Regions from separate parts of the Methylopila henanensis genome, predicted to be linked through region 4. Evidence: riboswitches for the same ligand, from Rfam matches in the RefSeq annotation. Region 4 holds a riboswitch; each other region holds the start of a gene.
What was found. Region 4 has a riboswitch for cobalamin ahead of ACFSCV_RS10450 (hypothetical protein). Riboswitches for the same ligand answer to the same signal wherever they lie in the genome.
Positions count from the first base shown of each region.

Region 1: it holds a riboswitch for cobalamin, as region 4 does, so the genes downstream of both, ACFSCV_RS18925 (TonB-dependent receptor) here and ACFSCV_RS10450 (hypothetical protein) in region 4, are expected to answer to the same signal.
Region 2: it holds a riboswitch for cobalamin, as region 4 does, so the genes downstream of both, ACFSCV_RS02550 (CbtB domain-containing protein) here and ACFSCV_RS10450 (hypothetical protein) in region 4, are expected to answer to the same signal.
Region 3: it holds a riboswitch for cobalamin, as region 4 does, so the genes downstream of both, ACFSCV_RS16535 (methyltransferase domain-containing protein) here and ACFSCV_RS10450 (hypothetical protein) in region 4, are expected to answer to the same signal.

Region 1 is NZ_JBHUER010000014.1:48,198-50,390, reverse strand. It holds gene ACFSCV_RS18930 (ferredoxin--NADP reductase) at 107-880, shown strand; cobalamin riboswitch at 939-1,141, shown strand; gene ACFSCV_RS18925 (TonB-dependent receptor) at 1,258-2,193, shown strand, end outside.
Region 2 is NZ_JBHUER010000001.1:524,521-526,713, reverse strand. It holds gene cobU (bifunctional adenosylcobinamide kinase/adenosylcobinamide-phosphate guanylyltransferase) at 1-76, opposite strand, end outside; gene ACFSCV_RS02555 (CbtA family protein) at 73-831, opposite strand; gene ACFSCV_RS02550 (CbtB domain-containing protein) at 848-1,033, opposite strand; cobalamin riboswitch at 1,069-1,267, opposite strand; gene ACFSCV_RS02545 (Zn-dependent hydrolase) at 1,346-2,193, opposite strand, start outside.
Region 3 is NZ_JBHUER010000010.1:711,545-713,737, forward strand. It holds gene ACFSCV_RS16530 (TonB-dependent receptor) at 1-134, opposite strand, end outside; gene ACFSCV_RS16535 (methyltransferase domain-containing protein) at 131-922, opposite strand; cobalamin riboswitch at 1,021-1,221, opposite strand; gene ACFSCV_RS16540 (ABC transporter substrate-binding protein) at 1,659-2,193, shown strand, end outside.
Region 4 is NZ_JBHUER010000007.1:146,270-148,462, forward strand. It holds gene prpC (bifunctional 2-methylcitrate synthase/citrate synthase) at 1-166, shown strand, start outside; gene ACFSCV_RS10445 (GlcG/HbpS family heme-binding protein) at 163-591, shown strand; cobalamin riboswitch at 716-958, shown strand; gene ACFSCV_RS10450 (hypothetical protein) at 1,127-1,504, shown strand; gene ACFSCV_RS10455 (hypothetical protein) at 1,525-1,812, shown strand.

The DNA.
Region 1 (2,193 bases), on a different contig from region 4:
TCTTCTCGTAGCCGCAGCGTGTCTTAAGTCGTGGATACCCGGCTGCGCCGGGCATGACGGCGGAACCAGCGGCCGACGCAGCGTCTGACCGAAGGACCTCCCGCCGATGAGCAAATATCTCGAAGAGCGCGTGACCCATGTCCGGCACTGGACGGACACGCTGTTCTCGTTCCGCACCACGCGCGATCCGTCGTTCCGGTTCCGGAATGGCGAGTTCACGATGATCGGCCTCGAGGTCGAGGGCCGGCCGCTGGTGCGCGCCTATTCCGTCGTCTCGGCGAACTACGACGAGGAGCTCGAGTTCTTCTCGATCAAGGTGCCGGACGGGCCGCTGACCTCGCGGCTGCAGCACCTGAAAGTGGGCGATCCGATCCTCGTCGGCCGCAAGCCAACCGGCACCCTCGTGCTCGACAACCTGCTGCCGGGCCGGAACCTCTATCTGCTCGGCACCGGCACCGGCCTCGCCCCCTTCCTGTCGATCATCAAGGATCCGGAGGCCTATGAGCGCTTCGAGAAGGTCGTGCTCGTCCACGGCTGCCGGCAGGTGAACGAACTCGCTTACGGCGAGACCATCACCGAAACCCTGCCCAAGGACGAGCTGCTCGGCGAGATGATCTCCGCCGGCCTGATCTACTACCCGACCGTCACCCGCGAGCCGTTCCGCAACCGCGGCCGCATCACCGACCTGATGGCGTCGGGCAAGCTGTTCGAGGACATCGGCCTGCCGGCGATGAACAGGGACGACGACCGCTTCATGCTGTGCGGTTCGCCCGACATGATCCGCGACACCCGCCAGCTCTTGGTCGACGGCGGCTACGAGGAAGGCAACCACGGCGAGGCCGGCCATTTCGTGATCGAGAAGGCCTTCGCCGAGAAGTGACGGCCCGGGCGCCGTCGCAGGCGCCCGAAAGGCCGCATTGCGCCGCGCCGAAATGCGTCGTAACCGTGGCGGCGACGGTTCCCCTCGGGGATCAAAAGGGAACGCGGTGAGGACGTCTCGACGTTCGAATCCGCGGCTGCCCCCGCAACTGTAAGCGGCGAGTCCATCGTCATCTCAGCCACTGGGTTTTCCGGACCCGGGAAGGCGACGACAGGACGACGACCCGTGAGCCAGGAGACCTGCCGTCAGCCGTGGTCACACGCGAGCACATCGGGCGGGGTGTCCTGATGGGTGCGGAACGGCTCCGTGCGTCTTTGCACGGCTCCGGGAAGCTTCGTTCGCGGTGACGAGCCACTGCCGTCGCCCGGAGCTTCGCATTGTCGACCTTTCCTTCCCTGACGTCCGGGGCCGCGTTCCGACGCGCCTCGCCCTCCCGCACGCTCAGCTCGGCGCTTGGGGGCGCCTCGCTTCTCGTCCTGAGCGCCGCCCTCCCCGCCTTCGCGGAGGCTTCCGAAGGCGTCGTTGCGCTCGATGAGATCAACGTCTCCGGCGAAGCCCGACGCCTCGCGCCCGGGCCGAACCTCACCGTGTCGACCGGCGCCGGCAGCCGCCTCGATCTCACCCCCTTGGAGACGCCCGCGAGCGTCGACGTGGTCTCCGGCGACGTGGTCCGCGACCGCGGCCAGTCCTCCATCGCCGAAGCCGTGACGCAGAACGCCGCCGGCTTCAGCTTCATCGGCACGCCCGGCAACGGCTTCGGAGCCTACTCGTCGCGTGGCTTCACCGGCGTGAACTCGGTCACGACGCTCTATGACGGCGTGCGGCTCTACCCCGGCAACGGGACCGTCACCTTCCCGTTCGACACCTGGACGGTGGACCGGATCGAGGTGCTGCGCGGCCCGGCCTCGGTGCTCTACGGCGAGGGCGCCATCGGCGGCGCCATCAACATCATCCCGAAGAAGCCGCTCACCGACGAGCGCCGCAACGAGGCCCGCGCGGTGGTGGGCACGGACGGGCAGGTCGGCCTCGCCGCCGGCAGCGCGGGACCGATCAATGAGAAATTCGCCTACAGCTTCGACGTGGCCGCCAGCCGCGGCGACGGCTGGATGGACCGGGGCGACTACAAGAACCTCGCCTTCTCCGGCGCGCTGAACTGGCGGCCGACCGACGAGCTCTCCGTCACGCTCAGTCATGACGGCGGCCACAACCAGCCGAGCCGCTATTTCGGCACGCCGCTGAAGGGCGCCGGCAATGTGGAGAAGGACTGGATCGGCGAGAACTACAACGTCCGCGACGGCGTCATCCGCTTCAAC
Region 2 (2,193 bases), on a different contig from region 4:
CGGCGGCGAGGCCCTCGGCGAAGCGGCTCTTGCCCGAGCGCGCGCCGCCGAGGACGAGCGACAGCCGGACGGTCACGCTCCGCCGAAGCGCGGACGCAGCGCGCCCGCCAGCGTCCCGAGCGCGGCCCAGAACACGAAGCCGGTCACGATCACCGCCACCACGAAGTCGTGCTCCAGCTTACGCGGGATCGCCGGCGCCTCGTCGGCCTGGGGCGCGCCGATGACGTGGGGCGCGGCGATCAGGACGACGGCCAGGATGGCCAACACGGGCGAACGGCCGAAGGCGAGCAGCGCCAGACCGAGCGCGGTGGCGGCCACCGTGCCGATCCACCACAGCTGCCGGGCCTCCAGCGTCGCGCCGGCGACGCCAGGCGCCTCCGGCGGCAGGCCGATTGAGGGGGCCAGCGTGAAGGCGGCGAAGCCGGCGAGGCCCCAGAACAGGCCTTCGCGCCACGAGGTCAGGCCGCCCTTGAGCTCGCTCGCGGAGACGAGCAGCAGCGCGAAGCCGACCGCGCTCAGCACGTTGGCTGCGACGGTCCAGCCGAAGCGCTCGGCGCCGTCGGCGGGCTCCCAGGCGTCGGGATCGTGGGCGTGGGCCTCATGCGCTTCCTGCGCGGCGAGGTCGGCTTTAGCGGCGGCCAGATGGTCGTGCTCGCCGGAGGCTTCGTGGTCGTGCGGCTTGGGGGCCGAGGCCTCCTCGCGCCGGGACTCGAACGCTTCGGCCTGAACGATGAGCGGCTGGACGCTGAAATGCTGCACAAGGGTCAGCACCAGGCCGGAGCCGAGCCCAACCAGCGCCGCCACCAGAACGATGGTGCGGAAAAGGTTCACGATGTCGGCTCCGGCCTTAGTGGCAGGGGAAACCGATCGAGTGCCGGTGGTCGTGGGCCGCGTTGTGCGCCACGGCCATCTGGGCGAAGCCCGTTCCGCCGATGATGATCACGCCGAACAGGAAGGCGGCGACGATCGGGAACGCGCGCGATGAGACGCGCGCGGCGGGGGCGGCGGACGAACGGAGATCGGCGTGCGACATGGGTTCAAGCCTTTTCGTGCCCTCCCACCGAGGGCGTTGGCGTGGGCGCCGCGGCAGGTCTCCTGGCTTGCGGGTCGCAGCGACGCGCCGGCCTTCCCGGACGAGACGTCCAGTGGCGGAACTGGCGCGCCGCTCACCGCTCACAGTTGCGGGGGCAGCTCCGGATTCGGAGCCCATAACGCTCCCCACCGGATTCCCTCTGGTCCCGAAGGAGCCGAAGCGAACACCTGACGCGTAGCAGACGGCGGAGAGCGCGACAACGGAAAGCGCGGCGGCCGTTCGTAGGGTGGCTTCCTCCGGACGCGCGCCGTTTCAGCCGAACCGCCGGTCGTAGCGAAGGACGGCGTCGAGCAGCACCTGCGCGCCGGCGGCGCATTGCTCCAGCGTGGAGCTTTCGGCCTCGTTGTGGCTGATCCCGTCCTTGCAGGGCACGAAGATCATGGCGGTCGGCGCAACGCGGGCGACATAGGCGGCGTCATGTCCGGCGCCGGAGACCATCCGTCGGGAGCCCTGACCAAAGGCTTCTGCGGCCGCCTCAACCGCGGCCACGCATTCCGCGTCGAAGATCGTCGCCGGCTGGTCCCAGATGCGGACCGGCGCGCCTTCGAGGCCGAGGTCCGAGACGATCTCGGCGACCGCCGCCATGAGATCGCTTTCCATCGCGGCCACGTTTGCGTCGTCTGGCGACCGGAAGTCGACGGTGAGGAAGACCTCGCCCGGCGACACGTTGCGGGAGTTGGGCCGCACCTCCATCAGGCCGACCGTGCCGACGCAGTCCGGCCGCGCACGGCCGATGCGGTCGACGGCGGCGACGACGCGCGCCGCCCCCACCAGCGCGTCCCGGCGAAGCCGCATCGGCGTCGCGCCGGAATGGGCGTCCTGGCCGACAAGCGTCAGCTCGTACCAGCGGATGCCCTGAACCGCCTCGACGACGCCGATCATCTTGTCCTCGTCCTGGAGGATAGGGCCCTGCTCGATATGCAGTTCGAAGAAGGAAGAGAATTTCCGCGCTCCGCACGGCTCCTCGCCGCGATAGCCGATGCGGTCGAGCTCGGCCCCGAAGGTCGCGCCCTCGCGGTCCGTCTGGGCGAGCGCCGTCTCCTTCGCGATCGCGCCGGCGAAAACGCCGGAGGCGAGCATGGCGGGCGCGAATCGTGAGC
Region 3 (2,193 bases), on a different contig from region 4:
TCGGGACGGCCGGTCGCCGTGACCACGATGTCGTCCAGCACGATCGCTTCGTCGTCGGCGCGGGCGGGATCGGCCGCGCCGCAGGCGAGCGCGGCCGCGGCGCCGATCAGCGCGAGAGGGCGACGAACGGTCATGTCAGACTCCAGATCAGGATGGCCGAGCGGCGCGGAACGGAAAGGCGCAGGACGCCTTGCTCCGGCCGCGCCTGGGCCGCGAGATGGTTGAAAAGGACGGGCCGGCGCGGGTCGGCCTCGGGCCAGCCAAGACGGCCGGCGAGATAGGCCGCGAGCCGCGGCAGATCGCTGACGATCAGGGAGAAGGTCCAGCCGATCTCGGCCGTGACCGGCGTCCTGTCGGCGGGCGCGAGGCCCGCCATGACGATGTCGACGCCGGGGGTCTCGTCCTCGCCGTGCCACTCCCTCGGCAGACAGCCGGCGAGGCAGAGGCCGCGCGGGCCGTTCTGCGCCGGCACGACCCAGACGACGCGGCGCCGGGCGAGGTTTCGGCAGCGGGCCAGGAACGACGCCGGTTCAGTCAGCGGCGCCGGCATGTTGGCGGCCAGCACGGTGTCGGCGGGAGCGACGCTGGCGTTCTCCCAGCCGGCGGCGACGATCTCGGGGGCCGGATCGAGGCGCGCCAGCCTGTCCCTCATGGAGGCCGACGGCTCCACCGCCGTCCAGCGCCGGCCCTGCTGGCGCAGCGCCGCGCCAAGCTGACCGCCACCCGCGCCGAGGTCCAGAAGATCGCCTACGGAGGGAATGAGCCGACGCAATGCGCCGCCCACGCCCGCCACATAATCGGACGTGTCGATGCCGCCGGCGTACAGCGCCAGCGGATCGATGGGGCTCGCGCCGACCGCGTCGAACGGCGGCGGCGCGGGCCGCGGAAGCGAGACGACGTGTCCGTGACGAGACGACTTCATTGGACCCCGAACGCAGATCGCGTCGGGCGAACGAAGGCGTCCCCGCAACCACGGAGGCGCCCGCGGCCGGAGCGCCCCGCCGGACACCCCGCCCGCGAGACAGATCACACGCGACGGCAGGTCTCCTGGCTCGCGGGTCGCCGCGCTTGCGTCGCCTTCCCAGGTTCTCGAAAGACCCAGTGGCCGATGACGAAGCGCTCGCCGCTCACAGTTGCGGGGGCAGCCGCGGCTTCCGGGCGATCAGCCCGCACCGCGTTCCCTTTTGATCCCCAAGGGGAACCGTCGGATGCTCGATTACGGCAACGCTGCGGCCAGGACAAGGCTACAATATGTCTCGGGAAGCCGTCGTTACGGGTCACGTGGCCCGAGACCGGCCGTCAGCTTCAATTGAAACGCCTCGGACGCCGACAGCGGCCGTCGCGGTCTTACGAGCGCCTACCGCCATCATTGGCGGCGCAGTCAATAGACGACACGGCGACTTAGGGCCTCCGCTCCATGCCCTCATTGGCGTACGCCCAAAAATGAGGCGGCGAGCACGTTGACCAAATCATTCCACTTAATCTATCTGATTGATGTACATATCTGGGCGGAGCGGCTTGGCGCCTCTTCGTCGGGGAGAGGCGCCTCAGGCGCGGGCGGCCGGGCCTCGGCCGGCGGGACATGGAACGGACGCTCGTCGCCACGGCCTCGCTTGCCTCCGATTTCTTTCACAACACACCTCGAGACGAGCCGATCGATGATCGCAACCTTTCTTCACCAGCGCGCTCCGCGGCTTGCTTTCGCAACATTCGCCGTGGCGCTCGCCAGCGCCGGCGCCGCGCATGCCGAGCAGCCGAGATCCGGCGGGGAGCTGACGTTCGGCGTCACGACCGAGCCGGCCTGCTTCAACCCGCATCGCTCGGAGCAGCAGAACTCCTTCATCGTCATCCGCAACTTCATCGATTCGCTGATCGCGAAGGGCGCTGACGGACGGTTTCTGCCCTGGCTCGCCAAGGAGTGGACTGTCTCGCCCGACGGCAAGACCTACGACTTCAAGCTGCGCGACGGCGTGACGTTCCACGACGGCGCGCCGTTCGACGCTGAGGCGGTCAAATTCAACCTCGACTTTGTCAAGAACCCGGCCAACACCAACTCGGCCGGCCAGCTGCTGCTCGCCTATCAGAGCTCGGAGGTGATCTCGCCGACCGAGATCCGGCTGACGCTGTCGCGACCGGATTCGACGCTGCTCGAGTCGCTCGCCAGCATCCGGCTCGGCATCGTCTCCCCGAAGG
Region 4 (2,193 bases):
CCTCTTCGCGATGGCGCGGACCGCCGGCTGGTGCGCGCATGTGATCGAGCAGCGCGCGGACAACAAGATCATCCGCCCCGCCGCCGAATACATCGGGCCGGGTCAGCGCGCCTTCGTGCCGATCGCCGGACGCAGCCCCGCGGCGGCCGAGGCGCGCGCCGCATGAGCGAGACGCCTCCGACGCGCGCGAAGCTTGCGTTCACCCACGCCGCCGCCCTGCGCGCGCTCGCCGCGGCCGCCGCCAGGGCCGACGAGATCGGCGTCCCGCATAACGTATCGATCGTGGACGACGGCGGCAATCTGCTCGCCTTCGTGCGCACCGACGGCGCGAAGCTGCTGTCGCGTGAGACGTCGCTCTCCAAGGCGATCGCAGCCGCGTCACACCGCCAACCCATCAGGCGGCTCGACCCGGCGCTGGAGACGCGGCTCGCCATCGCCTCCGGAGGCCGGCTGACCAACCTCGCGGGCGGACTGCCGATCCTGTTCGGCGGGGAGTGCGTCGGAGGGGTAGGCGTGGGCTCGGGCACGCCGGAGCAGGACGTCGACGTCGCTCGCGCCGTTCTGGGCGGCGCTGGGAGCCGACCTCCCTGAATGCGTCACTTAATGGCGCGACGGGCGCGGCTCGCGCGGGCCGGCTTTCCCTTCGCCTTTCTTCTGATTGTGACCTCATCGAGGGACCACTAGCTTCCAATTCCCCTCCGGCTCCGGTCGGGGGCGTCGATCGCGCCGGTGCTTCGCAAGGAGCTTAATAGGGAACGCGGTGAGGGCGGCATGGCCGCCCGATTCCGAGGCTGTCCCTGCAACTGTAAGCGGCGAGTTCGATGCGCGTTGGGGATGGGCCCGTGGCCCATTTTCCAGCCACTGGCGCAGGTCTCCGTTCGGAGGAACTGCCCGGGAAGGCCAGCGCATCGAACGATGACCCGCGAGCCAGGAGACCTGCCGGCGCTTGATCGCTCTTGCCGAGGCCCAGGGGGTGGCCTGGGCGCGGCTTTGTCCGTCTGAGCGATACGCGGTGTGGCAGGGGTCGCATCGGTTCGTCCTGACGGGTCGTGAGCGCGAGACCGTCGAGACGCGCCGACCGTTCGACGGTATCCCCTGTTGAGCTCGTAGCGCTCGGGGACGCAACATGAGTTTCATCGGTCGGTTGCCGCTGGCGATCGCGTTCGCAGCGAGCATCGGGCTGGTCGGCCCGGCGTCCGGCCAGTCTTCGGACGACGACGGCGGCGCGACGCAACTCGAGACCATCACAGTCTTCGGCTCCGAGCCCGACCTGAAGGATGTCCTGTCTCCGGGCGAGGTCTCGGTCGTCTACCCGGACGACGTGAAGGGCGAGCACAAGGCCCTTCCGGATCTGCTCGACCAGATTCCCGGCGTCTATGCGCGGCGCGTCGCGGGCACCGGCCAGTACACTACGTCGCGGGTCTCGGCGGCGCGCAGGTCGGCGGCACCTATAATAATGCGGCCTCGCGGCTGCAGCGGATCGCCTACGGCGCTGCGAACCTGACGACCGCCCCCGTAACGAACGTGTTCACTCCGAGCGCGAGCAACCCTTACGAAGTCCGTGACATCAGCTTCAAGAGCTCGACCGCCTACGTGCTTCTCGGCGCCTACGACAGCAGTTGGCAGATGAAGGGCAAGCTGGTCAGCACCACCAACTTCACCACCCTCACGACTGTCGACGACTTCACCGCGGGTGCGCCGGGCTACTTCTGGGCGGCCCAGTACACGCCCGACAACGACCGGATCTGGCTCGCGCGCGGAAACCAGATCCGCGTCTACACGGCCGCGAGCCCGGCGACGCCGCGACGCTGACCCTAACGGCGGGCAGCCTGATCTCCCTCGGCGAAACCTACGACAACATCAACGACTTCTCCTATGTCGGCGCGACGGGAGCGGCGACCGCAATCCGCGGTTATCGGTCGCCGACGCAGGTGTCGCTAAGCAACCTGCCGCAGCTTGGCGACGATCTCTTCAGGGGCGTGCCTCTTCATTGGCATCCTGCTGTCCTCCATATGGCCAAAAGCCATACCTCAGGGAGGACCACTTCTCAGGGGCAGATCAACTGCCGCGCGGCAATCGCCATCGTCGCAATGATCATCCGATCGCGAGGCCTGTCCGACGCGTAACCCCTCTCATCATTGTATTAATTCTAAAATACTGAACTTGCTATATTTTTTACTTCTGTCCAGAACG